DNA from 4 places in the Superficieibacter sp. genome. Region 4 is predicted to be linked to each of the others. Evidence: predicted binding sites of a transcription regulator. Region 4 holds the regulator's gene; each other region holds the start of a gene.
What was found. The regulator CRP, encoded in region 4, controls carbon source genes, mostly activating them, when cyclic AMP is high. The targets are predictions, from matches to a motif close to ATGTGANNNNNNTCACAT.
Positions count from the first base shown of each region.

Region 1: a site for CRP is predicted at 2,308-2,325, ahead of ldtB (L,D-transpeptidase). Genes of this name have one in related genera too.
Region 2: a site for CRP is predicted at 1,825-1,842, ahead of cdd (cytidine deaminase). Genes of this name have one in related genera too.
Region 3: a site for CRP is predicted at 4,387-4,404, ahead of uxuA (mannonate dehydratase). Genes of this name have one in related genera too.

Region 1 is NZ_DAMAPU010000003.1:2,615-9,865, forward strand. Features, by position in the region: gene RT197_RS06815 (PTS transporter subunit EIIC) at 1-521, shown strand, start outside; gene RT197_RS06820 (GntR family transcriptional regulator) at 536-1,252, shown strand; gene ldtB (L,D-transpeptidase) at 1,292-2,212, opposite strand; gene RT197_RS06830 (ABC-F family ATPase) at 2,513-4,105, shown strand; gene RT197_RS06835 (Cof-type HAD-IIB family hydrolase) at 4,142-4,963, opposite strand; gene RT197_RS06840 (Rpn family recombination-promoting nuclease/putative transposase) at 5,222-6,160, shown strand; gene moeB (molybdopterin-synthase adenylyltransferase MoeB) at 6,309-7,064, opposite strand; gene moeA (molybdopterin molybdotransferase MoeA) at 7,064-7,251, opposite strand, start outside.
Region 2 is NZ_DAMAPU010000005.1:131,972-139,222, reverse strand. Features, by position in the region: gene sanA (outer membrane permeability protein SanA) at 37-756, opposite strand; gene cdd (cytidine deaminase) at 881-1,765, opposite strand; gene RT197_RS11850 (CidB/LrgB family autolysis modulator) at 1,896-2,591, opposite strand; gene RT197_RS11845 (CidA/LrgA family protein) at 2,588-2,986, opposite strand; gene dusC (tRNA dihydrouridine(16) synthase DusC) at 3,203-4,138, shown strand; gene yohP (small membrane protein YohP) at 4,175-4,258, opposite strand; gene mdtQ (multidrug resistance outer membrane protein MdtQ) at 4,486-5,919, shown strand; gene RT197_RS11825 (SDR family oxidoreductase) at 5,978-6,748, shown strand; gene RT197_RS11820 (DedA family protein) at 6,765-7,251, opposite strand, start outside.
Region 3 is NZ_DAMAPU010000005.1:156,740-163,990, forward strand. Features, by position in the region: gene fruB (fused PTS fructose transporter subunit IIA/HPr protein) at 1-509, opposite strand, end outside; gene setB (sugar efflux transporter SetB) at 879-2,060, shown strand; gene RT197_RS11950 (YkgJ family cysteine cluster protein) at 2,057-2,311, opposite strand; gene yeiP (elongation factor P-like protein YeiP) at 2,462-3,034, shown strand; gene uxuA (mannonate dehydratase) at 3,101-4,291, opposite strand; gene RT197_RS11965 (fructuronate reductase) at 4,497-5,963, shown strand; gene RT197_RS11970 (GTP-binding protein) at 6,023-7,000, shown strand; gene RT197_RS11975 (phosphatase PAP2 family protein) at 7,044-7,251, shown strand, end outside.
Region 4 is NZ_DAMAPU010000017.1:64,539-71,789, forward strand. Features, by position in the region: gene prs (ribose-phosphate diphosphokinase) at 1-223, opposite strand, end outside; gene RT197_RS19790 (NrtR DNA-binding winged helix domain-containing protein) at 423-1,142, shown strand; gene RT197_RS19795 (hydrolase) at 1,176-2,240, shown strand; gene RT197_RS19800 (YheU family protein) at 2,243-2,461, shown strand; gene RT197_RS19805 (phosphoribulokinase) at 2,486-3,355, shown strand; gene RT197_RS19810 (OsmC family protein) at 3,380-3,784, opposite strand; gene crp (cAMP-activated global transcriptional regulator CRP) at 4,090-4,722, shown strand; gene RT197_RS19820 (YccS/YhfK family putative transporter) at 4,774-6,849, shown strand; gene RT197_RS19825 (aspartate aminotransferase family protein) at 6,839-7,251, opposite strand, start outside.

The DNA.
Region 1 (7,251 bases), on a different contig from region 4:
AACCGTTCCTGCTGATTAACACCAATGAAAATATGCTGGCGTTCGCCAACGGCCAGCCGATCCCGCATATCATCAACAACATTTTCGTGCCGACGTTTGGCATGATCGGCGGCACTGGCAGTACTTTCTCATTGCTGATTGCGATTTTTATTTTCTCGCGGCAGAAAGCCTCGAAGCAGGTGGCGCGGCTGGCGATTTCCCCCGGCCTGTTTAATATCAACGAGCCGGTGATTTTTGGTCTGCCGATTGTGTTTAACATTCCGCTGATGATCCCCTTCGTCCTGCTGCCCGCCATCGGCATTTTGTTCGCCTGGATTTGTACTACGCTTGGGCTAATGTCGCGCTGCGTGGTGATGATCCCGTGGACCACGCCGCCGGTGCTCAGCGCCTGGCTGGCGACAGCGGGGGACTGGCGCGCCGTGGTAGTGCAATTGATCATCATCGTCTTTGGTGTATTCTTCTACCTGCCGTTTCTCAAAGTGGCGGAGAGAGTGGCAATGAAAAACAGCGGGATCGACTGATAAAAGGAAGGGCAATGGCAGCGAAGTACATCCAGATCGCGCGGGAAATCAGGCAGCGAATTATCAGCAAGCAGTATCCCGCGAGCGAGCCGTTGCCCGACCAGTTTGCGCTGGCGGCAGAGTTCAGCACCAGCCGGATGACCATCCAGCAGGCAATGCGGCAGTTAATTGTTGAAGGGCTGGTTTACACCCGGCAGGGGCAGGGGACGTTTATCCGCAAAAATTTCTACCAGCTCTCCCAGTGGGACCTGGTGGGCAGCGACTACTTCGGTGCGACCCAGACCTGGCAGGACAAAGGCACCGTCAGCAGCCTGGTGGTGCGCTTCGAACTGCGTTTCCCCAGCGAAAAAGAACAGACGTCGCTGCTGATTAATGCCGATGCGCCAGTCTACGATTTTATCCGCCTGCGCCTGCTCAACGGCGAGCCGATGTCGCTTGATGCCACCATTATGCCGGTGAGCCTGGTGCCAGGGCTGAATAAATCCCATCTTGAAAGCTCGGTCTTTCGCTATATCCAGCAAACGCTGGGGCTAAAAATCATGGGGTCGTACCGGGTGGTGCGGGCCTTAAAGCCTGACGCGCTGGATATGCAGTATCTGAACTGCGAGCAAACCGATCCGGTGATGGAGGTGGAGCAGGTGATTTATCTGGAGGATGGTACGCCGCTGGAATATGCCCACTGTCATTATCGTTACGATCACAGCGGAATTGTCATCGTCAATAACGGCTAGCAATGATGCCGGGCAGCCTTGCGCCGCCCGGCAAAACTTTTAGTTCAGGCGAACCGGCATCCCGGAGCGATTCTGAATCGCCTGATCCAGCACGTTCTGATCGACATCGGCCTGATCGGTGACTTTTCTCACCGCGTTAGTCAGCGTTACCGGCACGATTTCATCACCGTTAAACTGCGCTTCGGTGGTGGACAGCGGGTTATGCACTTCGACATAGCGGCTGCCGTCCGGCTCGGTGGTGGATTTCACCGGCTCATCGATAAACTGTACGCGCGTACCGACCGGCACGTTCTGGAACAGGAACTTGATGTCGTCGTTACGCAGACGCACACAGCCGTGGCTCACGCGCAGGCCAACGCCGAAGTTGGCGTTAGTGCCGTGGATCGCGTACAGGCGGCCAATATAAAGCGCATACAGGCCCATCGGGTTATCGGGTCCGGCGGGCACGACGGCGGGCAGCGGCTGACCCGCAGCGGCGTATTCGGCGTGCATTTTAGCGGTCGGCGTCCAGGTCGGACCCGCTTTTTTGCGCTCAACTTTGGTCGTCCAGGCAATAGGCGTGTCTTTACCTAACTGACCGATACCGATAGGCAACACGATGACGGTGTTGGTGCCTTTCGGATAGTAATAAAGACGCATTTCAGCGCTGTTGATCACGATGCCTTCATGCACGGTGTCCGGTAGGATCAGCTGCTGAGGGATATTCAGCACGGTGCCGCCCTTCGGCAGATAGGTATCTACGCCAGGGTTCGCTTCCAGCATATTGGAAAGCCCCATCTGATACTGCGCCGCAAAGTATTCCAGCGGCTGTTTGTTATCGTCAGGGATCATAACGACCTGATTTTCGCCGATTAAACGGCTGCCATCGGTCGGCAGTGGATAAGTGACGGCTGAAGCTGTTTTGCAAAAGCCCACGACAGCCAGCGCCGCCGCAAAGAGAACCGTAAGTTTCATTTTCATGTTATGCAAGATACCAGTGCCACAGGCTGTTGGTTTAAAAGTCTGACTATCATTGGGAGCGCATTATATGTGCATTCCGGTTTGCTGGGAAACAGATGTGTGCAAAATCACACTTTTTTCCCTTGCATACATTCTAGCCGCAAATGCAGGCGACTGATTTTAATTCAGAATCCTGGCATAATTCGCTCTCCCGTTGCGCTGTAAAAGCCCTCACCTGGCGCGGGGGAATTTCAATCCGTGATAAACAGGTGCGAAAGTGGCATAATTAGCGGTTTGTCACATCTTTTTCAGGAATTACGCGTGTTAGTTTCCAGTAACGTCACCATGCAGTTCGGCAGTAAGCCGCTATTTGAAAATATTTCCGTCAAGTTCGGCGGCGGCAACCGTTACGGCCTGATTGGCGCGAACGGTAGCGGTAAATCCACCTTTATGAAGATCCTCGGCGGTGATTTAGAGCCGACATTGGGCAACGTTTCTCTCGATCCAAATGAGCGCATCGGTAAGCTGCGTCAGGATCAGTTTGCCTTTGAAGAATTCACGGTGCTCGACACCGTGATCATGGGGCACACCGAGCTTTGGGAAGTGAAGCAGGAGCGCGACCGCATTTATAGCCTCGCTGAAATGAGCGAAGAAGACGGCTACAAAGTGGCCGATCTTGAAGTGCTGTACGGCGAGATGGACGGTTACTCCGCCGAATCCCGCGCCGGAGAATTGCTGCTCGGCGTCGGCATTCCGGTTGAACAACATTATGGCCCAATGAGCGAAGTCGCTCCCGGCTGGAAGCTGCGTGTGCTGCTGGCACAGGCACTGTTCTCCAACCCGGACATCCTGCTGCTTGATGAACCGACCAACAACCTTGACATCGACACTATCCGCTGGCTTGAGCAGGTGCTCAACGAGCGCGACAGCACCATGATTATCATTTCGCACGACCGTCACTTCCTTAATATGGTCTGCACCCACATGGCGGATCTGGACTACGGCGAACTGCGCGTGTATGCGGGCAATTACGACGAATATATGACCGCGGCGACCCAGGCGCGCGAACGTCTGCTGGCCGATAACGCCAAGAAAAAAGCCCAGATTGCCGACCTGCAATCCTTCGTCAGCCGTTTTAGCGCCAACGCCTCTAAATCTCGTCAGGCGACTTCCCGTGCGCGTCAGATCGATAAAATCAAGCTGGACGAAGTGAAAGCCTCCAGCCGTCAGAACCCGTTCATCCGCTTTGAGCAGGACAAAAAACTGTTCCGCAACGCGCTGGAAGTGCAGAAAGTGGCGAAAGGCTTTGAGAGCGGTCCGCTGTTCAAAGATGTCAATCTGCTGCTGGAAGTGGGCGAGAAACTGGCGGTGCTGGGGATCAACGGCGTCGGTAAATCCACCTTCCTGAAAACGCTGGTGGGCGAGCATGAGGCTGACAGCGGCACGGTGAAATGGTCGGAAAACGCGCGCATCGGTTACTACGCCCAGGATCATGAATATGAGTTCGAAAACGATCTGACGGTGTTCGAATGGATGAGCCAGTGGAAGCAGGAAGGCGACGATGAGCAGGTGGTGCGCAGCTTCCTCGGCCGTCTGCTGTTCAGCCAGGACGACATCAAAAAACCGGCGAAAGTGCTTTCCGGCGGCGAGAAAGGCCGGATGCTGTTCGGCAAGCTGATGATGCAAAAGCCCAATATTCTGGTGATGGATGAACCGACCAACCACCTTGATATGGAATCCATTGAATCGCTGAACATGGCACTCGAAATGTACGAAGGCACGCTGATTTTCGTCTCCCACGACCGTGAATTCGTCAGTTCGCTGGCGACTCGCGTACTGGAAATCACCCCGGAGCGCGTGGTGGACTTCAGCGGTAACTACGAAGATTACCTGCGCAGTAAAGGCGTCGAATAATCAATGCCAGAAATAGCCACGTCAGTGGCTATTTTTTTATTGGTATTCATTAAACGGCGGGGTGTTATCCAGCACTGCCTGAATCACATTCAGCGCACCGTGATGGTTATTATCGTCGGTTGTATAGCGAGCTATGGCTTTAATATTTTCACCCGCGTTACCCATGGCAAAAGAGTAATGCGCCATTTTCAGCATTTCGGCATCGTTACCGCTGTCGCCAATGGTGACGCAATCCTGCGGGGATAAATTCCAGCGTTTAAGTAAACGGGTAATACCGTTAGCTTTATGCAGACCGGGAATAATTAAATCAATAAAACCAAAGCCGCTGGCGACCGGCTTCATTACCCCGTCGAGTGAAACGTGCAGGGCATCAATAAGCAGCGGAATTTGCTCGTCCGGCAGGTTCAGAGAAAATTTAAACAGCTTATCGTTAATTTCGCCGTAGTCTTTGATGCGTTTAAGGCGGTAATAATGCTTAGACATCAGCTCAATAAATGCTTCCGGCGCGTTATCGCTGACGTATGCGCTTTCCAGACCGCAGGCAACAAAATTCAGCGTCGGATCTTTAAGCAGCTCGCCAATCACAATCTGCGATTCATGCTGGGTTAACTCACCGTGAAACAGCTCTTTTCCATGCTCATAAACCAGCGCACCGTTTTCAGCCACGTAGGAAATGGCGTCACGAACTTCCGGGAAAAAAGAAATTAACTGGTAATACTGGTTGCCGCTGGCGACAACAAACTCAATCCCGCGCTGCTGCAACTGGGCAAACTGGGCTAAAAAACGTTCGCGGTCATACTCTTTCGCATCACTAAGGAAAGTTCCGTCCATATCGGTGACGATAACTTTAACGGTCATAAACAGGCTCCTGGCTAAAACGGCAACGCGATGTATTTTAATGACTCAGCCGGGTAATGCACACATAAATTACCAGCCAACACGGGATAGATCGCGCTTGATTACGCATTCTGCGTACTGTATTCCACCAAAATGAACCCGTTACATACAGGCGCATTCTTCTCTGAATCCGCTACGCAACTCTGCAAAATCCCGAATGCCGTTGATCCCCGACCAGGGATACAGTCATCGCACCTGATGACCCGGTGACGGAACGCCATGACACACGCAACCACTTCTACACCGCATGATGCGCTGTTCAAACAATTTCTTTGCCATCCCGACACGGCGCGGGATTTTATGGAGATTCATCTGCCGCCCGCGCTGCGCCAGCTTTGCGACCTGAACACGCTGCGGCTGGAGCCGGGGAGTTTTATCAAAAAGGATATGCGCGCGTACCATAGCGACGTGCTTTGGTCCGTCAATACCCGCGCCGGGAAGGGGTATATCTATGTGCTGATTGAGCATCAAAGCTCGGAGGAGGAGTTAATGGCCTTCAGGCTGATCCGCTACGCGCTGGATGCCATGCAGCGTCATCTGGACAAAGGCTATAAAAAACTGCCGCTGGTGATACCGATGCTGTTTTATCACGGCAGCGTCAGCCCTTATCCACACGCGATGTGCTGGCTGGATGACTTTGCCGATCCGACCCTGGCACGCCAGATTTATACTCAGCCTTTTGCGCTGGTAGATATCACCGTCACGCCGGATGACAACATTATGCAGCACCGGCGCGTAGCCTTGCTGGAACTGATACAAAAACACATCCGCCAGCGTGATTTAATGAGCCTTCTTGAGCAACTGGCCTCGCTTCTGGCGTTGGGATACACTACCGCTATCCAGCGCGAAACGCTGTTTAATTACCTGCTGCGATGTGGCAATGCGCCTGATTTCAGTGTGTTTTTCCGCCAGATCGCCGAACGCTTACCGCAACACAAGGAGGAACTAATGACCATTGCTGAACAACTGCATGAAGCTGGCTGGCAGAAGGGGATACGTGAAGGGGAGCTAAAAGGAGAATTAAAAGGAAAGCTGAAAGGACAGCAGGAAGAAGCCATGCGCATTGTTCGCACAATGCTTGAAAATGGCCTGGATCGTGAAACCATATTGAAATTGACCGGGCTTTCCGCCGAACTATTAACGGCTAACGGCCTCTGAACGATCCCCCTGGCGCGGGCATCAATCCGATCGGTGCCTACTTATGCTTCACAGCGTGTGACATGCCCTGGGTGAAACAGGGCTTTTGCAGCACGACAGGCGTAAGATCCGCAGGCACTTAGCGAGTCTTCCCGTGACAAGAAACGGTTTACTCTCCCCCGCACACCTCGCACCCCGGATTACGCATCAGCTTCATTTCCCGAAACTGGCAGGTCATTGCGTCGTACATGACGATTTTTCCGGCGGCGGGGGTGCCGTAGTGCGCCAGCAGTTTGATGGCTTCCATCGCCTGGAGTGAACCGATAATACCGACCAGCGGCGCCATAACGCCCGCTTCCACGCAGGTCAGGGCGTTTTCGCCAAACAGGCGGCTCAGGCAGCGATAGCACGGCTCACCGTCCTGCCAGGTGAAGACGCTGATTTGCCCCTCCATGCGGATCGCTGCGCCGGACACCAGCGGGATTTTGTGCTGAAAACAGCCCGCGTTGAGCTGCTGGCGGATGGCGACGTTATCGGTACAGTCCACGATCACATCATGTTCGGCGATAAGCGCATAAAGCGCCGCGTCATCCAGCAGGGCGTCAACCACCCGCAGATGGATATGCGGATTGATGCGCGCCAGCGCATCGTGAGCTGACACGACTTTCGGCTGGCCGAGCGTGGCGTCGCTGTGCAGCGTCTGACGTTGCAGATTGGAGAGCGACACGGTATCGAAATCCAGCAGCGTCATCGTGCCGATGCCTGCCGCCGCCAGATATTGCGCCGCCGCGCAGCCCAGCCCGCCCAGCCCGACGACCAGCACCCGCGCGGCTTTCAGCGCTTCCTGCCCGTCGAAATCAAAGCCGCGCAGTACGATTTGCCGGTTGTAGCGCATCATCTCCGCATCGCTGAGTTCTTCTGCCATCAGAAGCCTCCCAGCAGGGCGTTAAAAGGCTCGACCTCAACCCATTCTCCCGCCTCAACGTTGCCGCGCTCGCGTTCCAGCACGATAAAACAGTTGCCCTGGCTGAACGAGGTAAAAATATGCGATCCCTGATGCCCGGTGGTGGTGACTTCCAGCGCGCCGTCGGCAGCACGTTGCAGCACGCCGC
Region 2 (7,251 bases), on a different contig from region 4:
TTTTTTATCTTCTATGTAACCTATATCACACAAAGACTATTTGCTGCTTTTGGCCTGCATTTCCAGCAGTTGTTCTGGCGTGACGGCCGGGTAGCCCTGGGTGTCTTCCGGGATTTCATGGCGAGTGGGGATGGGGATAAGCGGTCCCAGAAAGCGCGGTTCGCGTTTGAAGATATAGAGATCGGCCAGCGCGCCGAAGCGGGCACCGAATTCACGCACGCGAACGCTCCACATATCTTTTGGCGACGGCACCGCATAACATTGCGCCTGGATGCCCATATGCAGGGCGATAAACAGCGCGCGCTCGCAGTGGAAACGCTGGGTAATGATAATAAAATCGTTGGTATCGAATACTTTTCGGGTGCGGACGATGGAGTCCAGAGTGCGGAAACCGGCGTAGTCCAGCACGATATCCGCCGGATCGACGCCAGCGGCAATCAGATCCTTACGCATGGTCATCGGTTCATTGTAGCTTTGCAGAGCATTGTCGCCGCTAAGCAGCAGATAGTTTACCTTGCCGCTGTTATAGGCGTTTAACGCGCCCTGAATGCGATAGCGATAATACTGATTAATCACGCCGGTGCGATAATACTTCGCCGTACCAAGAACGACACCGACCTGACGCCAGGGCAGATCCTGCAACTCATCGTAAATATAGGGAGAGGTTTTCCAGCTCATCCAGCGGTCAAGGCCGAGCACCGTTAACAGCAGTAAGCCGATCAGGACTAACAAACTGTATAACAAACGCTTTAACATGGACCTGACCTGGCGATGGCTAAAATTTTATTCAGGCTACTTTACCCGTCGGGTAAGCGCAAGAAACGGACGTTCAACTGAAGGGATTTTCACCAATGCGGGCCGCAAAGCCCGCATTAAGGGATTAGCTAAGCTGAATACGTTCAATATGCTGGCAGCCCAGCGCCCTGAGCGTGGCTGAAGTAGCATCCCACTGGATGAGCGAAGCATCAGCGTGCTCAGCCAGGATTGCCCGCTGGATATCCGGGTAATCATAACCGTTCAGGCTCAGCAAATTCAGCGCGCCCTGAAGCGGTGGCAGGGAAGGGTTGAAGGCGGCGTTCTCCGCGTAGCTGCCGCTAAAAATGGTGCCGTCGCGGCACTCCAGCGCGACGCCGGAAAAGGCGTTGCTGTACGGGGCATGACTGCGGCTGGCGGCACGAATGGCAGCCTGCGCCAGCGCATCGCCCTGCAGCGCGTAGCCCCGATCCTGCTCGTCCATCAGCAGCGTTTTAATTTCCAGATCTTTGGGGCCGAAGGCATCCGGCAAATAATGGCCCAGCGTATGCGCCGCACGTCCCGGCAAATGAATATAAATATCCAGCCCGCTGTTCAGCTCGTTCATAAACTGGCGGCAATGACCGCACGGCGTGTAGTTAACGGTAATCGCCTTCAGGGATTTTTCACCGCGCAGCCAGGCGTGAGTAATCGCGCTCTGCTCGGCATGGACGGTTTGCTGCATCGTCGCGCCGTGGAACTCCATATTGGCACCGAAGTACCAGTTGCCGCTGATCCCGCGCGCAATCGCACCGACGTTGAAATGGGATAAACCGGCACGCGCGCAGGCGGCGGCGAGCGGCAGGAGCGCGAAAGCCAGCGCGTCTTCGTCCATGCCCGTTGCGCTTAACAGTGACGAAACCTGCCCGGCGCTGAGCATCGCAGGAAAATGCTCCTCATCCAGCAGCGGAGCCAGCGCGGACTGCACCTTAGCCGGAAGCTGCGCAAAAGCAGATTGAAAACGGTGATGCATGGAGTTGCCTCATAACAATGTAATGGGATCGTAGTTTACGAGGCGTCATGGAATTTGTAACGTGATCCAGATCTCATTATTTATGCAACTCATGCAATGAAACTGAAAATTGCGCGACGCATCGCAAATTTTAGCCAATTACTGCCAGGATCAGCGGAAACAAAAACGGGGCAAGAAGCGAAGTAATAATGCCGCAAATGACCAGCGCCAGGGAGCTGAACGCGCCTTCCTGATAGTCCAGCTCCGCGCAGCGCGCCGTACCCAGCGCGTGCGAAGCGGTGCCCATCGCCAGGCCGCGCGCCGCTTTGGTCCGAATGCCCATAATATTAAGCAGCGTATGCCCAAACACCGCGCCGAGGATGCCGACGAAAATCACGCAGACGGCGCTGATGGCCGGAATACCGCCAATGCTGCCACCCACTGCCATCGCAATCGGCGTGGTGACTGATTTTGGCAGCACCGAGGCCGCAATTTCTGGCGTGGCTCCCATCAACAGCGCCACGCTGGTGCCGGTGATCATCGCCACCACGCTGCCCACAAAGCAGATCGTAATGATGGATTTCCAGCGGGCGCGGATCTGGTGCAGCTGCTCATAAAGCGGAAAGGCCAGCGCAACCACGGCAGGCTGGAGAAGATCGTTAAGGATTTTACTGCCCTGAAAATAGCGGTCGTAGGAGATACCGGTCAGCAGCAAAAACGGGATAATCACCACCATCGCCACCAGCAGCGGGTTAAGCAACGGCATTTTAAACCGGGCGGCAAGTTTACGTGCTGCGAAAAAGACCACCAGCGTCAGCGGTAATGACCACCACATATTCGCCATCATTTTTTATTTTCCTTCTGTCCGACGATTTTACGTTCACCGTGTACCAGATGGGAACTCCAGCTCACTACCAGAAAAACAACCAGCGTACTGATCGCGCAGGAGACCACCACCGGGCCAAACTGCGCCCGCAGTACATCAAAATATTGCATCACCCCGACGCCAATCGGCACAAACAGCAGCGCCATATAGCGGATCAGAACATAGCAGCCAGGGTTAACCCATTGCGCGGGCAAAATTTGCAGCGCCAGCAGGACGAAGAGGATCAGCATCCCGATAATGCTGCCGGGAATGACGATCGGCAGAAGAGACGCGATATAAATGCCCGCGTACAAACAGGCGTAAATGAGGACAAATGCGCGCAGGTATTGCCAGATAATCGTTAATGTTTTACTCATGGTATCAGTCCTTGCCGAAACGCATTCATCATACAATTAAAGCCAAAAGTGTGCTACCGATCACATCATGAATTCGAAGCATAGCTGACATAGATGGCTGGAACATTGGGCAAATGTCCTTATCAGCTTAGTCGATTCCGTTACGGCAACGGGCTGGCGCTTTAAACCCTGGCGCAGAGGCGCTAACATAGCGCCTCTTTTTTTACGGGTAAAGATATGCGTGTACTTCTGGCACCGATGGAAGGCGTGCTCGACTCGCTGGTGCGCGAGCTGCTGACTGAGGTTAACGATTACGATCTGTGCATCACCGAATTTCTGCGGGTGGTGGATCAGCTCCTGCCGGTAAAATCGTTTTATAAACTTTGCCCGGAACTTCATCACCAGAGCCGGACATCTGCCGGTACGCTGGTGCGGATTCAGTTGCTGGGGCAGTACCCGCAATGGCTGGCGGAAAATGCAGCCCGCGCGGTGGCGCTCGGCTCGTACGGCGTTGACCTCAACTGTGGCTGTCCGTCGAAAGCGGTTAACGGCAGCGGTGGCGGGGCGACGCTGCTTAAAGATCCCGAACTTATCTATCAGGGTGCAAAGGCGATGCGTGAAGCGGTGCCTGCGCATTTACCGGTGACGGTTAAAGTCCGCCTCGGCTGGGACAGCGACGATCGTCAGTTTGAAATTGCCGATGCCGTGCAGCAGGCGGGCGCAACGGAACTGGTGGTTCACGGGCGCACGAAAGAAGACGGCTATAAAGCGGAACGTATCAACTGGCAGGCGATTGCCGCAATTCGCCAGCGGCTTTCTATTCCGGTGATTGCCAACGGTGAAATCTGGGACTGGCAAAGCGCGCAGGCGTGTCTGCAAACCACGGGCTGTGACGCGCTGATGATTGGTCGCGGCGCGCTGAATATCCCGAATCTGAGCCGGGTGGTGAAATACAACGAGCCGCGAATGCCGTGGCCAGAAGTGGTTGAGCTACTGCGTAAGTATTCACGTCTGGAAAAGCAGGATGATACAGGCCTGTATCACGTGGCGCGCATCAAACAGTGGCTGGGGTATTTGCGTAAAGAATATGATGAGGCGCTGGCGTTGTTCACCGCCATCCGCACGTTTCAGGATTCGGCGTCTATCGCGCGGGTTATTGAGCACTGGTCATAAAACGGTTATCGCCCCCGATTACGGGGGCGATAATCATCAGAAAATCATCTTAAATACGCCTGTCACCACCAATAATCCGATCAGAAAGATAATCAAAACAGCCCATAGTAAAATTTTCATCGCGCAGTCCTTCTTTGTTGTATTCGCATCAAGTATAGGAACGCTATGAATAATTTTCCTCCCCTCGTTAAAAAAATGTAAACAAATTAACGTGCTAATTATTTGTTTGGTGAATAATTTTCCAGGTGTTTCATTCTATTTCTGGTTATGCATTGCCACGCGTTACTAAAAAAAAATTTCCTCTGCCACGTAATCTTCCCGCCTCTTTTTTCATGTAAAAAAACGCTATGAACCGTCTCTTTATTCTGGCCGGACTGCCGCTGGTTTTCGCTCTGACGGCCTGCGCGCCCTCGCACGACGTTACCTCATCCATGACAGCAACCACACCTGCCTCGTCCGTTAATACTTCGCTCCCCGCCGCGCTGCAAAACGGCTGGCCGGAAAGTCAATGGTGGCTGCAATATCAGGACCCGCAGCTCAACGCGCTGATTGCGCGTGCGTTAAGCAGCTCACCGGATTTAAACGTCGCGCAACAGCGGATCGCGCTTGCCGAGGCGCAGGCCAGAATGGCGGAAGCCGCCAGCGGTCCGGCGCTTAATTTCTCTACCGACATCGAGCGGCAAAAAATGTCGGCTGAAGGGCTGATGGGGCCGTTCGCCTTTACCGATCCGGCTGCTGGCACCACCGGGCCGTGGTACACCAACGGTAACGTGGGTTTAACCGCTGGCTGGGATCTGGATCTGTGGGGGAAACATCGGGCGGAACTGGAGGCGCGGATCGGCATGATCCGGGCGCGTGAAGCTGAACTGCAACAAACTCGCCAGTTGCTCGCCAGCAGCGTGGCGCGGCTGTACTGGGAGTGGCAGACCGAAGCGGCGATCCAGCAGGTACTGAAAGATATCGAAAAGCAGCAGCAGACCATCGTCGCGGTTGATCGCGCGCTTTATGAGCACGGGATCACCTCATCGGTTGAAGGCGTCGATACCGATATCAACGCTGGCAAAACGCAGCAGAAGCTGGCAGAAGTTACCGGAAATATGAAAATGATCGAAGCGCGACTGCTGGCGCTGACCGATAGCCAGTCCTCGGCACTGACACTACAGCCGGTGACGCTGCCGACGGTACAGACGCAGATGCCCGCCAGACTGGGCTACGAGTTGCTGGCGCGGCGTGCGGATTTACAGGCTGCCCACTGGTACATTGAGGCTTCGCTGAAAGAGGTGGACGCGGCAAAAGCGGCTTTTTATCCCGACGTTAATCTGATGGCATTTCTCCAGCAGGATGCGTTGCATTTAAGCGATCTGTTCCGTCATTCCGCGCAGCAAATGGGCGTGACCGCCGGGCTGACGCTGCCGATTTTTGACAGCGGACGGCTGAACGCCGGTCTTGATATTGCGAGCGCCGAAAGCGGCCTGTCGGTTGCCAACTATAACAAAGCGGTGATCGAGGCGGTCAATCAGGTCGCCCATAGCGCGGCGCAGGTTGAGACGCTGATCGACAAAAATCAGCATCAGCAGCAGGTTGAGAAAGACGCTGCCCGCACGCTGGCACTGGCGCAGGCGCGTTATAACGCCGGGATCATCGCGGGTTCGCGCGTCAACGTCGCCCGTATTCCCACGCTTGAAGAGCAAATTGTCGGCCTGCGATTACAAGGGCAATGGCTGGACGCCGCGATCCAGCTCACTTCCGCACTGGGCGGCGGCTATCATTTTTCCTCCTGAGGCTCATATCCGGGCAGGGTTTTCTATACTTACCTCCTGAACTTAACGGGAGGTAAATATGGCGTCGAATAAAGTAGCAGTTGTCACCGCGTCGGATTCCGGCATCGGCCAGCAAAGCGCGCTATTTCTGGCGAAAGCAGGCTATGACATTGGCGTCACCTGGCACTCAGATGACGAAGGGGCGAACGAAACCGTCCGGCAGGTTGAAGCGCTGGGGCGCAAGGCCAAAGCCGTGCAGATGGATCTGAGCAAGCTGTCGGAAGGCGCGCAGGGACTGGAAAAGCTGATCGCCCATTTTGGTCGCATTGACGTGCTGGTCAACAACGCGGGAATGATGACCAAAGACAGTTTCCTCGATGTCAAACTTGACGACTGGCGCGCTATTTTCACGGTTGACGTGGACGGCGCATTTCTGTGCTCGCAAATTGCCGCCAGAAAAATGGTGGAGCAGGGCGAAGGCGGGCGCATCGTCAACATTACCTCCGTGCACGAACACACGCCGCTACCGGACGCCAGCGCTTACACGGCGGCAAAACATGCGCTGGGTGGCCTGACCAAATCAATGGCGCTGGAACTGGTGCAGCACAATATCCTGGTGAACTCGGTGGCGCCTGGCGCAATCGCCACGCCGATGAACGACATGGATGACGGCGACGCGAAGCCCGGTTCGATGCCGAATATCCCGCTGGCGCGCCCCGGCAAAACCGAGGAAATTGCCAGCCTCGTCGCGTGGCTGTGTTCGGAGCACGCCACCTATACCACCGGACAATCGTTTATTGTTGACGGCGGCTTCATGCTGGCGAATCCGCAGTTTAAAGGTGGCCAGTAACTCTTCCGGCGGTTCGTCAGCGCTTTTTATGGCGCTGGCGTAGCCACCAGCGCACGGCGAACACCGCAACAACCGCGATCCCCAGCCACACCGCATGTTTAAGATGCTGATTGAGATGATGCAGCCACGGGCCAATCACCTCGCCGCCCACATAGCCGAGGGTGGTGAAAATCAGCGCCCAGACCAGCGCGCCAAAAATATTTAACGGTAAAAACAGCCCAGGCCGCAGGCGGCTGGCTCCGATCAGCAACGGGCCGATAATGCGAAAGCCGTACATAAACCGGCTGCCAATCACAAACAGATAAGGACGGCGCTGGATCAATGTCTGCGCGCGGTCGATTTTATCCTGATGGCGATGAAAGCGGGCGAGAATGCGGTTGCCAAAACGACGGCCTAAAAAATAGAGCAACTGGTCGCCTGCGATCCCGCCAAGCGCGACGGCCAGTACCACCAGCGGAAATTTCAGCAGCCCCTGATGGGCCGCGACGCCGCCGAGCAGGGTA
Region 3 (7,251 bases), on a different contig from region 4:
AGCGCCTGCAACGTCACCAGATCGCTAGCAACCACGTCCAGCGTCAGCGTTTCGTTATCCAGCTTCAGCACTTCACTCTGCTTTTCGCCCATCAACAGCGCGCGCAACTCTTCAGCGGTGGTGGCGGATTTCAGCTGTTCAGCCACCGAGTCATCGCTTAATACGTGCGTAAGCTGACGCAGCAGGCCGAGGTGCTCATCAGAGCTGGCGGCAATACCAATCGCGACGTAAGCCGTCTGGCCTTCACCCCAGGTCACGCCCTGCGGGAACTGATAAACCTGTACGCCGGTTTTCAGCACCTGATCGCGGGTGTCGGTGGTGCCGTGAGGAATAGCAATCCCGTTACCGAGGAAGGTGGAAGTCTGCTGTTCGCGCGCCAGCATCCCGTTGACATAGCCGTCAGCCACGTTGCCTGCCTGCACGAGCGCGGCGGCGACCTGACGAATGGCCTCTTCTTTATTCCCTGCCTGTTGGCCGGGATGAATATCCTGCACAGATAACTGGAACATGGGTCTCCTCTCCTGCTGAACTTGAATCGTTTCAGCTAAATTGAGAAAAAATGCGCTATCCCGATCATGGAACATGAAGAGATCACGCTGAAACGTTTCAATAATTTTTAATCTTCCGGCGCGTTACTGCAAGTAATGTTATGATCTGGATTGCAGAATTTAGAGGTGCAGCACACTTTATCGCCCGGAGGGGATTTTTTGCTGAAGCTGAATAGACGATTTTATGCTCGCTTCAGCTCTTTCAGCATGACTCACCCGGAGGGTGAAAAACCGTTTTGATTGATCGTGCCTGTTTTGATTTCACGCCCTGTTTATTTTTCTCGCGGCGGCGTAAACTCCCGCGTCTCTCTTTTTGACTTACAAAATCCGATGCAAAATACCCCTGTCGCCAGTCCAGCGCGCGCCTTTGACTTCACCTCCGCCTCATTTTTAATTGTCGCGTTTCTCACCGGTATTGCGGGCGCGTTGCAAACGCCAACGCTAAGCCTGTTTTTGACCAATGAAGTTCATGCGCGTCCGGCAATGGTCGGCTTCTTTTTTACCGGCAGCGCGGTGATCGGCATTCTGGTGAGCCAGTTTCTGGCCGGGCGCTCGGATCGCAAAGGCGATCGTAAGAATCTGATTATCTTTTGCTGCGTGCTCGGCGTGCTGGCGTGTGTCCTGTTCGCCTGGAATCGCAACTATTTTATTTTGCTGTTTATTGGGGTTTTCCTGAGCAGCTTTGGCTCCACGGCCAACCCGCAGATGTTTGCGCTGGCGCGTGAGCACGCGGATCGCACCGGCCGCGAAGCGGTGATGTTCAGCTCGATTCTGCGGGCGCAGGTCTCGCTGGCGTGGGTGATTGGCCCGCCGCTGGCTTATGCGCTGGCGATGGGTTTTGGCTTTACCGTGATGTATCTCAGCGCGTCGGTGGCGTTTGTGGTCTGCGGCGTCATGGTGTGGCTGTTTTTACCGACCATGCCGAAGCTGGCTCCTGTGGCATCCGGCAGTATTGAAGCCCCGCGCCGCAATCGTCGGGACGCGCTGCTCCTGTTCATCATTTGTACCCTGATGTGGGGAACTAACAGCCTGTATATCATTAATATGCCGCTGTTTATTATTAATGAACTGCACCTGCCGGAAAAACTGGCGGGCCTGATGATGGGTACGGCTGCCGGGCTGGAAATCCCGACCATGCTGATCGCTGGCTATTACGCCAGACGATTCGGCAAACGCTTTTTAATGCGCATTGCCGTTGTCGCCGGGCTGATATTTTATGTCGGGATGCTGACGGTCCACACCCCCGCCCTTCTGCTTGCCATGCAACTGCTGAACGCCATTTACATCGGTATTCTGGCGGGCATCGGAATGCTCTATTTTCAGGATTTGATGCCTGGTCAGGCGGGTTCAGCCACCACGCTGTACAGCAATACCACCCGTGTGGGCTGGATTATCGCCGGATCGCTGGCGGGAATTGTGGCGGAGCTGTGGAGCTACCATGCGGTTTTCTGGATCGCGCTGGTCATGTGCGTGGCCGGGTTTGCCTGCCTGATGCGGATTAAAGACGTTTAGGGCGCGGTCAGGATTTCGAGGTCAATCAGATAGGTCATCGCCTCGTCGCGCGTGCGTCCACACATTTCAGCGGAAGGCTGTAGCCCGGCGCAGACTTTTGGACGTAGCGGTGAAGCAAAGATTTTACAGCGTAGCTGCGCATCCAGTTGAACGCAGGGCGTATTTGCCGGTTTGCCGTCCGGCATACCGGGGATCGGACTGGAAACAGAAGGCGCAGTACAACAGGCACCGCAGTCCGCTCGACACTGCATAGGTTTTCTCTTTGATGGGCAGGCAACACATCACACAGTATCACCTTTGGCGCAGTGATAGCAAAACACGTCAATTCCACTTGCCTGAAAGCCCCGTCACGAGTACCTTGACGCGATATTTTATACACCTCCGTAAACAGGATTATTGCAATGCCAAGAGCGAATGAAATTAAAAAAGGTATGGTGCTGAATTACAACAACAAACTGTTGATTGTCAAAGACATTGATATTCAGTCACCCAGCGCCCGTGGCGCAGCAACGCTGTACAAAATGCGTTTTTCCGACGTTCGCACCGGCCTGAAGGTAGAAGAACGTTTTAAGGGCGACGATATTCTTGATACCGTGACCCTGACCCGCCGTTTCGTTGACTTCTCTTACGTTGACGGTAACGAGTATGTCTTCATGGATAAAGAAGACTACACCCCGTATACCTTCACCAAAGATCAGATCGAAGAAGAGCTGCTGTTTATCCCGGAAGGCGGTATGCCGGATATGCAGGTGCTGACCTGGGACGGCCAGCTGTTAGCGCTGGAACTGCCGCAGACGGTGGACATGGAAATTATCGAAACGGCACCGGGCATCAAAGGCGCTTCCGCCAGCTCGCGGACTAAACCGGCAAAAATGGCGACCGGCCTGGTTGTTCAGGTGCCGGAATATCTGACCATCGGTGAGAAGATCCGTATTCATATTGAAGAGCGCCGTTTTATGGGCCGCGCTGATTAATCTGGCGCAATTTTAACGGATGTGAAAAGCGATAACGGCAGCCGCCGCTATCGCTTTTTTTATGGCTTACAGCAGTTCAGGAAACAGCGTTTGTTTCAGTGCCAGCTCAACGCCGCGCACTTCCGCCATACCTTTCAGACGACCGATTGCGGAATAACCCGGATTGGTTTTCTTACGCAAGTCATCGAGCATCTGATGTCCGTGATCCGGGCGGAACGGGATCGGACGCAGATCGCCCGCTTTCTTACGCCGCAGTTCTTCGGTCAGCACGGCCTTCACCACCGCCACCATGTCCACATCGCCCTGCAAATGCGCGGCTTCGTGGAAGGTTTTCGGGTTCTCTTCCCGGCAGGTGGCCCGCAGATGGGTGAAATGAATGCGATCGCCGAAGGTCTCGACCATGCGAACCAGATCGTTATCGGCGCGCACCCCGTAGGAGCCGGTACACATCGTAAAGCCGTTGTTAATGCTGTCGACGGTCTCTTTCAGCCACTGCATATCATCGATGGTAGAAACGATGCGCGGCAGGCCGAGGATCGGACGCGGCGGATCGTCCGGGTGAACGGCCAGGCGGACCCCCACCTCTTCCGCCACGGGAACAATCGCCCGCAGGAAATGCGCCATATTTTCACGCAGCTGCGCTTTATCAATTCGATCGTACTCCGCCAGGCGCGCGCGGAACTGATCCAGGGTATAACCTTCTTCCGCCCCCGGCAGCCCGGCGATAATATTACGCGTCAGCTTTTCGATATCAGCGGAACTCATGGCGTTAAAATACGCCTGCGCCTGCTGTTGCTCCTGCTCGCTGTAATCGGCACGGGCACCGTCGCGCTTCAGGATATGCAATTCAAACGCGGCAAAGGCGATTTGATCGAAACGCAGCGCTTTTGAACCATCCGGCAACGTATATTCGAGATCGGTACGCGTCCAGTCGAGGATCGGCATAAAGTTGTAGCACACGGTATCAATCCCACAGGCGGCAAGATTGCGGATGCTTTGTTGATAATTTGCGATCCAGGTCGCGCAGTCGCCGGAGTGGGTTTTGATCTCTTCATGCACCGGAATGCTTTCGACGACCGACCAGGTTAAGCTTTTTTCCGCCAGCAGCGCCTGACGCTGTTTGATCTCCTCCACCGGCCAGACCTGGCCATTCGGAATATGATGCAGTGCGGTCACTACGCCAGTTGCGCCAGCCTGACGCACATCGTCCAGAGATACCGGATCGTTTGGTCCATACCAACGCCAGGTTTGCTCCATCGCCTCACCCTCTCAAGTTGTTATACCAATTAAAACCATTTAATGATGACTACCATACATGCTTCCTGCGGAACGTCAATTTGCTCCCGGTCATTGATTGATCCAGCTCACATTCCCCGCATATTTAAGGCACACCAATTCATTTTGCTGTCATATAACTTTACACTGTCGCTTGTTAATTCTTAGTTAATAGAGTGTACGCATAATGGAAACTATCGCCTCAACTCCGCTTCCCGACAAGGTGCAACAACCGCAGTACGATCGTCAGCAGCTTCGTTCACGCATTGTCCATTTCGGCTTTGGCGCATTCCACCGGGCGCACCAGGCGCTGCTTACCGACCGGGTGCTGAATGCCAGAGGCGGCGACTGGGGGATCTGTGAAATCAGTCTGTTCAGCGGCGACCAGCTTATGAGCCAGCTACGTCAGCAGGATCATCTTTATACCGTGCTGGAAAAAGGCGCGCGGGGTAACACGGCGATAATTATTGGTGCGGTCAATGAATGCCTGAACGCGAAGCTGGATTCGCTGGCGGCGATTATTGAGAAATTTTGTGAACCGCAGGTGGCGATTGTTTCCTTAACCATTACCGAAAAAGGCTACTGCATCGATCCGGCAACCGGGCGTCTTGATGAAACCCAGCCGCGTATCGTTCACGATCTGCAAAATCCGGCTGAACCCCATTCTGCGCCGGGCATTCTGGTGGAAGCGCTGTCACGTCGCCGCGAGCGCGGACTTGCGCCTTTTACCGTGCTCTCCTGCGATAACATTCCTGATAACGGCCACGTAGTGAAAAACGCGGTGCTGGGGATGGCACGAAAACGCTCGGCTGAACTGGCGGCATGGATTGAAGCGCACGTCACTTTTCCGGCAACCATGGTGGATCGCATTGTTCCCGCCGCCACGGACGAAGCACTGGCTGAAATCGCGGCTGAAACGGGCGTCTTCGACCCGTGTGCGATTAGCTGCGAGCCGTTTATTCAATGGGTGGTGGAAGATAATTTTGTTGCCGGTCGCCCGGCGTGGGAAGCCGCTGATGTACAGCTGGTCGACGACGTGATGCCGTGGGAGCAGATGAAGCTACGGATGCTCAACGGCAGCCACTCCTTTCTCGCCTGGCTGGGTTATCTGGCAGGGCATCAGCATATCAGCGACTGTATGGAGGACACCCCGTTTCGCCAGGCGGCGCGTCGTCTGATGTCCGACGAGCAGGCTCCCACTCTCAGCATTACCGGCGTCGATCTTAATGCCTACGCCGACAGTCTGATCGCCCGTTTTGCCAACCCTGCGCTGAAGCATCGTACCTGGCAAATTGCGATGGACGGCAGCCAGAAACTGCCGCAGCGGATGCTGGACAGCGTGCGCGTACATTTGCAGCGTCGCACCCGCTGGCCGCTGCTGGCACTGGGCATTGCGGGCTGGATGCGCTACGTCAGCGGAAAAGACGAAGCGGGTAATACCATTGATGTTCGCGATCCGCTGGCAGAAAAAATTCACCCGCTGGTCACCAATAGCAGTGAAGACCAGCGCGTGGCCGCCCTGCTGACGCTAAAGGAGATTTTCGCCGCTGATTTACCGCAGAACGCGGAATTTGTCGCCGCGATTCAGCACGCCTGGCAATGTCTGGCAGAAAACGGCGCGCGGCAGGCGATTATCGACGTGCTGAACGATTAGATCTCGCCGCGCAGAGTAGAGTAAGCTGTGACAAATTTGTTATATTGTACGGAGCTTACGTGACCAAAACCAATCTCATCACCGGTTTTCTCGGCAGCGGGAAAACCACCTCGATCCTGCATCTGCTGGCGCATAAACCCGCGAATGAAAAATGGGCCGTTCTGGTCAACGAATTTGGTGAGGTTGGCATCGACGGCACGCTGCTGGCCGAAAGCGGTGCGCTGCTCAAAGAGATCCCCGGCGGCTGCATGTGTTGCGTAAATGGCCTGCCGATGCAGGTAGGGCTGAACACGCTGCTGCGTCAGGGAAAACCCGACCGTTTGCTGATTGAACCTACCGGGCTGGGCCATCCGAAGCAGACCCTCGACCTTCTCACCGCGCCGGTTTATGAACCGTGGATTGAATTACAGGCCACCCTCTGCGTTCTCGATCCGCGTCTGCTGCTGGACGAAAAAGCGCTAAATAATGAGAACTTCCGTGACCAGCTGGCCGCCGCCGATATCATCGTGGCGAATAAAAGCGATCGGGCCAGTGAAACCAGCGAAAAAGCGCTGGAAAACTGGTGGCAAAATTTTGGTGGTACACGCGAACTGATCCACAGCGAGCAGGGCAAAATCTCCCCCACTCTGCTGGACAAACCGCGTCTGAATAAGGCTGAGCTGCCTGACGCAGGCGGACACAGCCACGCGCACGCCCGGACTAAGGGGCTTGCCGCACTGAGTTTACCGGAGCACCAGCGCTGGCGGCGCAGCCTTAACAGCGGGCAGGGCTACCAGTCCTGCGGCTGGGTTTTTGATGCGGATACCCGGTTTGACACTATTGGCCTGCTGGAATGGGCGAGGCTCGCGCCGGTGGATCGGGTAAAAGGTGTGATGCGGATAACCGAAGGCCTGGTGCGCATCAACCGGCAGGGACAGGATCTGCATATCGAAACGCAGAACGTCGCCCCACCGGACAGCCGGATTGAACTGATTAGCGATGCCGACGCTGACTGGAACGCGTTGCAAACGTCACTGTTGAAGCTACGTTTAAGCTGATACCGCTAAGGTTTCGTTCGTTATTAACTCACGTGGCCTTAAAATGAAAACCCGACTCTCTTCAATCCTGCTGCTGAATGCGGCAGGATTTGCGCTCTTTCTGTGCTGGTATCTGCCGGAAAACCACGGTTTCTGGTTCGCGCTCGACGCGGCCGTTTTTCATTTTTTCAACCATGCGCTGGCGGATCATCGTGCCTTTGTCTGGTTTCTGGCTATCGTCAATAATCGTGCTTTTGACGCCTGCTCCCTGC
Region 4 (7,251 bases):
GATGGCTGACCAGCACATCGGTGGTGTGACGCACGGCATCGACTAACTGAGCCAGCAGCATGAAATCATTCATGTCATGCATGGCGGCGGCGCGGATGCGCATCAGCTGTGCCGTTTGTGGCAGCGCGCCGGTCACTTTCAGCCAGACCGCGCCATCGGGAAATACGCCGTGCGTGAATGCGATTTGCTGATTATCGATGAATAACTGCAATCGATGTTCCATCATTTCACCCTCTCAGTTAGTTAATGTCCCTGCGACAATTTAATAATGTCCCTAAGACACATATTATGCAAGTTATTTTTTAAACAAAAAGCACCCTATCATTAACACGTTGATAATGTGTAAAAAAAAAGCACGTATTCTGCACCGCTATGGGCTGCTAAACTGAAAGCCCCTTTTCCACGACGATCTGAGACGGCAGATGATCACCGAAGCTGAGTACCTGAAGAATTACGACGCCACCCGTTTTCCCTCGCCGCTGGTGACGGTGGACAGCGTGCTGTTTACCCTGCACGAGGGAAAACTCTGCGTCCTGATGGTAGAGCGCGCCAGTCAGCCGCAGCAGGGATGCTGGGGATTGCCGGGCGGGTTTATCGATATCGCCCGTGACCAGCACACGCGCGACACCGCCCTGCGTAAGCTCACCGAAAAAACCGGGGTTTCCCCGTCGTGGCTGGAACAGCTTGATACCTTTTCCGGCCCGGATCGCGATCCGCGCGGCTGGAGCCTGACCATCGCCTGGTTTGCGCTCATCGCCTGGGTGGATTGCGCGCCGCATATTGCGAGCGTCAGCGATGCCCGCTGGCTGCCGGTAGACGAGCTGGACGGTTACGCCCTGGCATTTGACCATCAAAAGATTATTGAGACGGGCCTGCACCGCCTGCGGCAAAAGACGATGTACTCCCTGCTGCCGGTTTATTGCCTGCCTGATACCTTCACCCAGGCGCAGCTTCATGAGGCAACGGAAATTATCCTCGGCCAGCCGATCCAGCGTAAAAGCCTGATCCGCCGCATTGAAGCCTCCGGGATGCTGGAAGAGACCGGCGAAAGTGTGGCGACCGGGGCACGCAAAGCGCGGCTCTGGCGACGCAAACCGGACGTCGATATTCATCTGTTTTCGCGTAATCTGCTTGCCGACTAGCGGCGATTACCGTCAAATGCATAAACCGTAGTGATGAAAAGCGGTATATTACCGCGCCACTTTCTTAACATAATCCGTGCTATGGCCCACATTTCATCTGACGAACATTTCGCCACACAGGGCGATACACGCGTTTTCCACCCGATGCCGGGCGCGCGAAATCCGCATCTGCAAACCATGCTGCCACGCCTGCTGCGCCGCAGGCTTCAGTTCACCCCGGTCTGGCAGCGTCTGGATCTGCCGGACGGTGATTTTGTCGATCTGGCGTGGAGTGAAGATCCGTCGCAGGCGCAGCACAAACCCCGGCTGGTGGTCTTTCACGGGCTGGAAGGCAGCCTGCATAGTCCTTACGTCCACGGCCTGATCCAGTCTGCCAGCGAGCAGGGCTGGCTGGGCGTGGTGATGCATTTTCGCGGCTGTAGCGGCGAGCCAAACCGCCTGAACCGCATCTATCACTCCGGCGAAACGGAAGACGGTAGCTGGTTTTTACACTGGCTGAAACGCGAATTCGGCCCCGCGCCGACCGCCGCCGTGGGCTATTCACTCGGCGGTAACATGCTGGCGTGCCTGCTGGCGAAAGCAGGCGCGGACGCGCCGCTCGACGCCGCCGTGATTGTCTCCGCGCCGTTTGTGCTGGAAGCGTGCAGCTACCATATGGAAAAAGGCTTTTCCCGCGTTTATCAGCGCTATTTGCTTAACCTGCTGAAAGGCAACGCGTCGCGAAAACTCAAAGCCTATCCCGGCACCCTGCCGATTGAGCTGGCGCAGTTGAAGCGCGTGCGCCGCCTGCGCGATTTTGATGACTTGATCACCGCACGCATCCACGGTTTTGCTGACGCGATTGATTACTATCGTCAGTGCAGCGCCATGCCGTTACTTAATCAGATCGCTAAACCGACGCTGATCATCCATGCTAAAGACGATCCTTTTATGGATCACCACGTTATTCCCGATCCCGCCACCTTACCGCCGCAGGTTGAGTACCAGCTTACCGAGCACGGCGGTCACGTTGGCTTTGTCGGCGGTACGCTGCGCCGCCCGGAAATGTGGCTGGAAAAACGCATTCCCGACTGGCTGAAAACCTATCTCGGAGCCTGAAGATGATTATTCCCTGGCAGGATCTTGACCCTGTAACCCTCGATAGCCTGATCGAAAGCTTTGTCTTGCGTGAAGGCACCGATTATGGTGAACATGAGCGCTCACTGGCGCAAAAAGTCGCCGACGTAAAGCACCAGTTACAAACCGGCGAAGCCGTGCTGGTCTGGTCAGAGTTGCATGAGACGGTCAATATCATGCCTCGCAAGCAGTTTCGCGGCTAAATAACTGATAATCAGGGAGTAGCTATGTCTGCCAAACATCCGGTGATTGCGGTCACAGGCTCCAGCGGGGCAGGAACCACCACCACCAGCCTCGCCTTTCGCAAGATCTTTGCCCAGCTCAGCCTGCACGCGGCGGAAGTCGAAGGGGACAGTTTCCATCGCTACACCCGCCCGGAAATGGATATGGCGATCCGTAAAGCGCGCGATCTTGGTCGGCACATTAGTTATTTCGGCCCGGAGGCGAACGATTTCGGCCTGCTGGAACAAACCTTTATTGAATACGGACGGTCGGGCACCGGGCAGGCGCGAAAATACCTGCATACCTATGATGAAGCAGTGCCGTGGAATCAGGTGCCCGGCACCTTCACGCCGTGGCAGCCGCTGCCGGAACCGACCGACGTGCTGTTTTATGAAGGACTGCATGGCGGCGTGGTGACGCCGCAGCATGACGTCGCCCGCCATGTTGATTTGCTGGTGGGCGTGGTGCCTATTGTTAACCTCGAGTGGATCCAGAAACTGATCCGCGATACCAGCGAGCGTGGGCATTCGCGCGAGGCGGTGATGGACTCGGTGGTGCGTTCAATGGAGGACTACATTAACTTCATCACCCCGCAGTTCTCCCGCACCCATATCAACTTCCAGCGGGTGCCGACCGTTGACACCTCCAACCCGTTTGCCGCCAAAGGCATCCCGTCGCTGGATGAAAGCTTTGTGGTGATCCACTTCCGCAACCTCGAAGGCATCGATTTCCCCTGGCTGCTGGCGATGCTGCAAGGCTCATTTATATCTCACATCAATACTTTAGTGGTGCCGGGCGGGAAAATGGGGCTGGCGATGGAGCTGATCATGCTGCCGCTGGTTCAGCGGCTGGTGGAAGGCAAAAAAATCGAATAGCCGGGCGCGAGGCCCGGCGACGGATCAGGCAACGTTCACTTCGTATGAATGGGTAATATTCACGGCTTTTTCCAGCATCAGCGCTACCGAACAGTATTTCTCTGCCGAGAGGTCTACCGCGCGGGACACGGCGCTGTCTTTCAAATCGTGACCGGTGACGATAAAGTGCAAATTGATATGGGTGAACAGGCGCGGGGCCTCTTCACGGCGCTCTGAGGTCAGTTTCACCTCACAGTGGGTAACCTCCTGACGCCCCTTTTGCAGGATCGACACCACGTCAATCGCACTGCATCCGCCTGCCGCCATCAGCACCATTTCCATCGGGCTGGGCGCTTTATCACCGGAGTTACCGTCCATTAAAATCTGGTGGCCGGAAGCCGACTCGCCCAGGAACGTTAACCCTTCAACCCACTTCACTCGCGCTTGCATATTCATCAACTCCCGTATGGCAATTTTCTTCCCAGATTACGCGCACATAACAATTCTCGCAACGGAAGGCGACCTGCGTCATGCTGAAGCGAGACACCAGGAGACAGGCGGCAAAAGCTATGCTAAAACAGACGGGATGCTACAGTGATATATTGACTTAGTGCATGTATGCACGGGTCATCAGATACACGGCTGCGGAACATACCGACAGTCAGCTTCCCCGCCAGAGGGAAGGACACGATTGCAACCCCGGAGGCAACGTCATTTAGCCGCCGGAGATAGTTTATAACAGAGGATAACCGCGCATGGTGCTTGGCAAACCGCAAACAGACCCGACTCTAGAATGGTTCTTGTCTCATTGCCATATTCATAAGTACCCATCAAAGAGCACGCTGATTCACCAGGGTGAAAAAGCGGAAACGTTGTATTACATCGTTAAAGGCTCCGTGGCAGTGCTGATCAAAGATGAAGAAGGGAAAGAGATGATCCTTTCTTATCTCAACCAGGGCGATTTCATCGGTGAACTGGGCCTGTTTGAAGAAGGTCAGGAGCGTAGCGCCTGGGTGCGGGCCAAAACCGCCTGTGAAGTCGCAGAAATTTCCTACAAGAAATTCCGTCAGCTGATCCAGGTTAACCCGGACATTCTGATGCGTCTTTCAGCGCAAATGGCGCGTCGCTTACAGGTCACGTCTGAGAAAGTGGGCAATCTCGCCTTCCTTGACGTAACCGGCCGCATCGCGCAGACGCTGCTTAACCTCGCCAAACAGCCGGACGCGATGACTCACCCGGACGGTATGCAGATCAAAATCACCCGTCAGGAAATCGGCCAGATCGTTGGCTGCTCGCGTGAAACCGTCGGCCGCATTCTGAAAATGCTGGAAGATCAGAGCCTGATCTCCGCACACGGTAAAACCATCGTCGTTTACGGCACCCGCTAAGTTCGTTCACCGGCGCATTCCACTGCGAATGCGCCGGTTTCGTTATTCTCTATGTGGCGCAGGCTGATCTATCACCCGGAAGTGAATTACGCACTACGACAAACCCTGGTGCTCTGTTTGCCCGTGGCTGTCGGTCTGATAATCGATCGGCTTCAGTATGGCCTGCTCTTCTCGCTGGTGCCCGCCTGCTGCAACATCGCCGGTCTGGATACCCCGCACAAACGCTTTTTCAAACGTCTGATTGTCGGCGGCTCGCTGTTCGCAGGCAGTAGCCTGGCGGTACAGCTTTTGCTGGCGCAGGGCGCGCCGCTGCCGCTGGTGCTTACCGCGCTGGCGCTGATCCTCGGCGTTACCGCGGAAATCAGTCCGCTGCATGCACGTCTGCTCCCGGCCTCATTAATTGCAGCCATTTTCACGCTTAGCCTCGCGGGGTCCGTTCCGGTCTGGCAGCCGATGCTGCTCTACGCGACGGGTACGCTCTGGTACGGTTTATTTAACTGGTTCTGGTTCTGGCTGTGGCGCGAACAGCCGCTGCGCGAGTCGCTCAGCCTGCTTTACCGCCAGCTTGCCGACTATTGCGAAGCCAAATACAGCCTGCTGACCCAGCATGTCGATCCGCAAAAAGCCCTTCCGCCGCTGCTTGCCCGCCAGCAAAAAACGGTCGATCTCATTACCCAGTGCTATCAACAGCTGTACATGCTGTCGGAGAAAAAACACCATAACTACAGGCGGCTGCGCTGGATGTTCCAGATGGCACTGGATTTGCAGGAACATATTTCGGTCAGCCTACACCAGCCGGAAGAGGTACAAAAGCTGGTAGAACAAAGCCATGCGGAAGCGGTGATCCGCTGGAATGCGCAAACCGTTGCCGCCCGTCTGCGGGTGATGGCGGACGATATTCTGTACCATCATTATTCTGGCCGCTTCAATATGGACAAGCAGATCGGCGCGCTGGAGAAAATCGCCCGTCAGAACCCGGATAACCCGGTGGGTCAGTTCTGCGCCTGGCACTTTAGCCGTATCGCCCGCGTGCTGCGCACCCTGCGTCCGCTTTATCCGCGTGATTTAATGGCCGACCGCCAGCGCCGTCTGCCGCTGTGGGCGGCGCTGAAAAGCTATTTATCGCTGAAGTCCCCCGCCCTGCGCACCTCGGCGCGTCTTAGCGTCATGCTCAGTATCGCCAGCCTGGCGGGAAGCGTTCTCCACCTGCCGAAGCCCTACTGGATCTTAATGACCATCATGTTCGTCACCCAAAACGGCTACGGTGCCACGCGGGTGCGCATTCTGCATCGAACGCTTGGCACGCTGGTGGGGCTGGTCATCGCCGGGGCGACGCTGCATTTTAACGTCCCGGACGGTTTTACGCTCTGCGCCATGTTGGCGATCACCCTTATCAGCTATCTGATCCTGCGCAAAAATTACGGCTGGGCGATGATCGGTTTTACAGTCACGGCGGTGTACACCCTCCAGTTGATCAATCTTAACGGCGAACAGTTTATTCTGCCGAGGATGATCGACACTGCGCTGGGCTGCCTGATTGCATTCGGCGGCATGGTCTGGCTGTGGCCGCAGTGGCAAAGCGGCCTGCTGCGCAAGAACGCAGACAGTGCGCTGGAGGCGGACCAGGAGGCACTGCGGCTGATTTTAAGCGACGATCCGCAGGCTCCGACCCTGGCGTACCAGCGGATGCGGGTCAACCAGGCGCATAACGCGCTGTTTAACTCGCTGAACCAGGCCATGCAGGAGCCGGGATTTAATAGCCGGTATCTGGAAGATATGAAACTGTGGGTCACGCACAGCCAGTTTATTGTCGAGCATATCAACGCCATGACCACGCTGGCACGCGAGCACAATATGCTGACGCCGGATCTGGCGCAGCGTTATCTGCAATCCTGTGAAATTGCGCTGCAACGCTGCCAGCAGCGGCTGAAATCTGACGGGCCGGGCAGCGCGGGGGATGTCAATATTCTCGAAGCGCCGGACGCCGCCCCGCAAGGGCCGTTAAGCACCATGGAGCGGCATCTGGAGCGCATTCTGGGGCATCTGAACACCATGCATACCATTTCGTCGGTAGCCTGGCGTCAACGCCCGCATCATGGGATTTGGCTCAAGAGAACTAAGCGTTAACCCGTTTCGCCACCGCCTGCGCGAAGCGTTCCAGCCCTTCGTGAATATCCGCCTCTTCTACCACCAGCGACGGGGCAAAGCGCATTACGTCCGGTCCGGCGTTCAGCACCATCACGCCTTCCTGCGCGGCGGCATACAGGAAATCCCGCGCACAGCCTTTGTACTGCGGCTTCAGCTCTGCGCCAATCAGCAGGCCCATTCCACGAATATCGCTGAAAATAGCGTATTTCTGGTCGATTTTTTGCAGATGCTCAACAAAAATCTGCCGTTTGGCGTTTACGCCGTCGAGCACGTGCGGCGTATTGATGATATCGAACGCCGCGCCCGCGACCGCGCAGGCCAGCGGGTTGCCGCCGTAGGTCGAACCGTGCGATCCGGCATGAAAGGCGCTGGCAATATCCT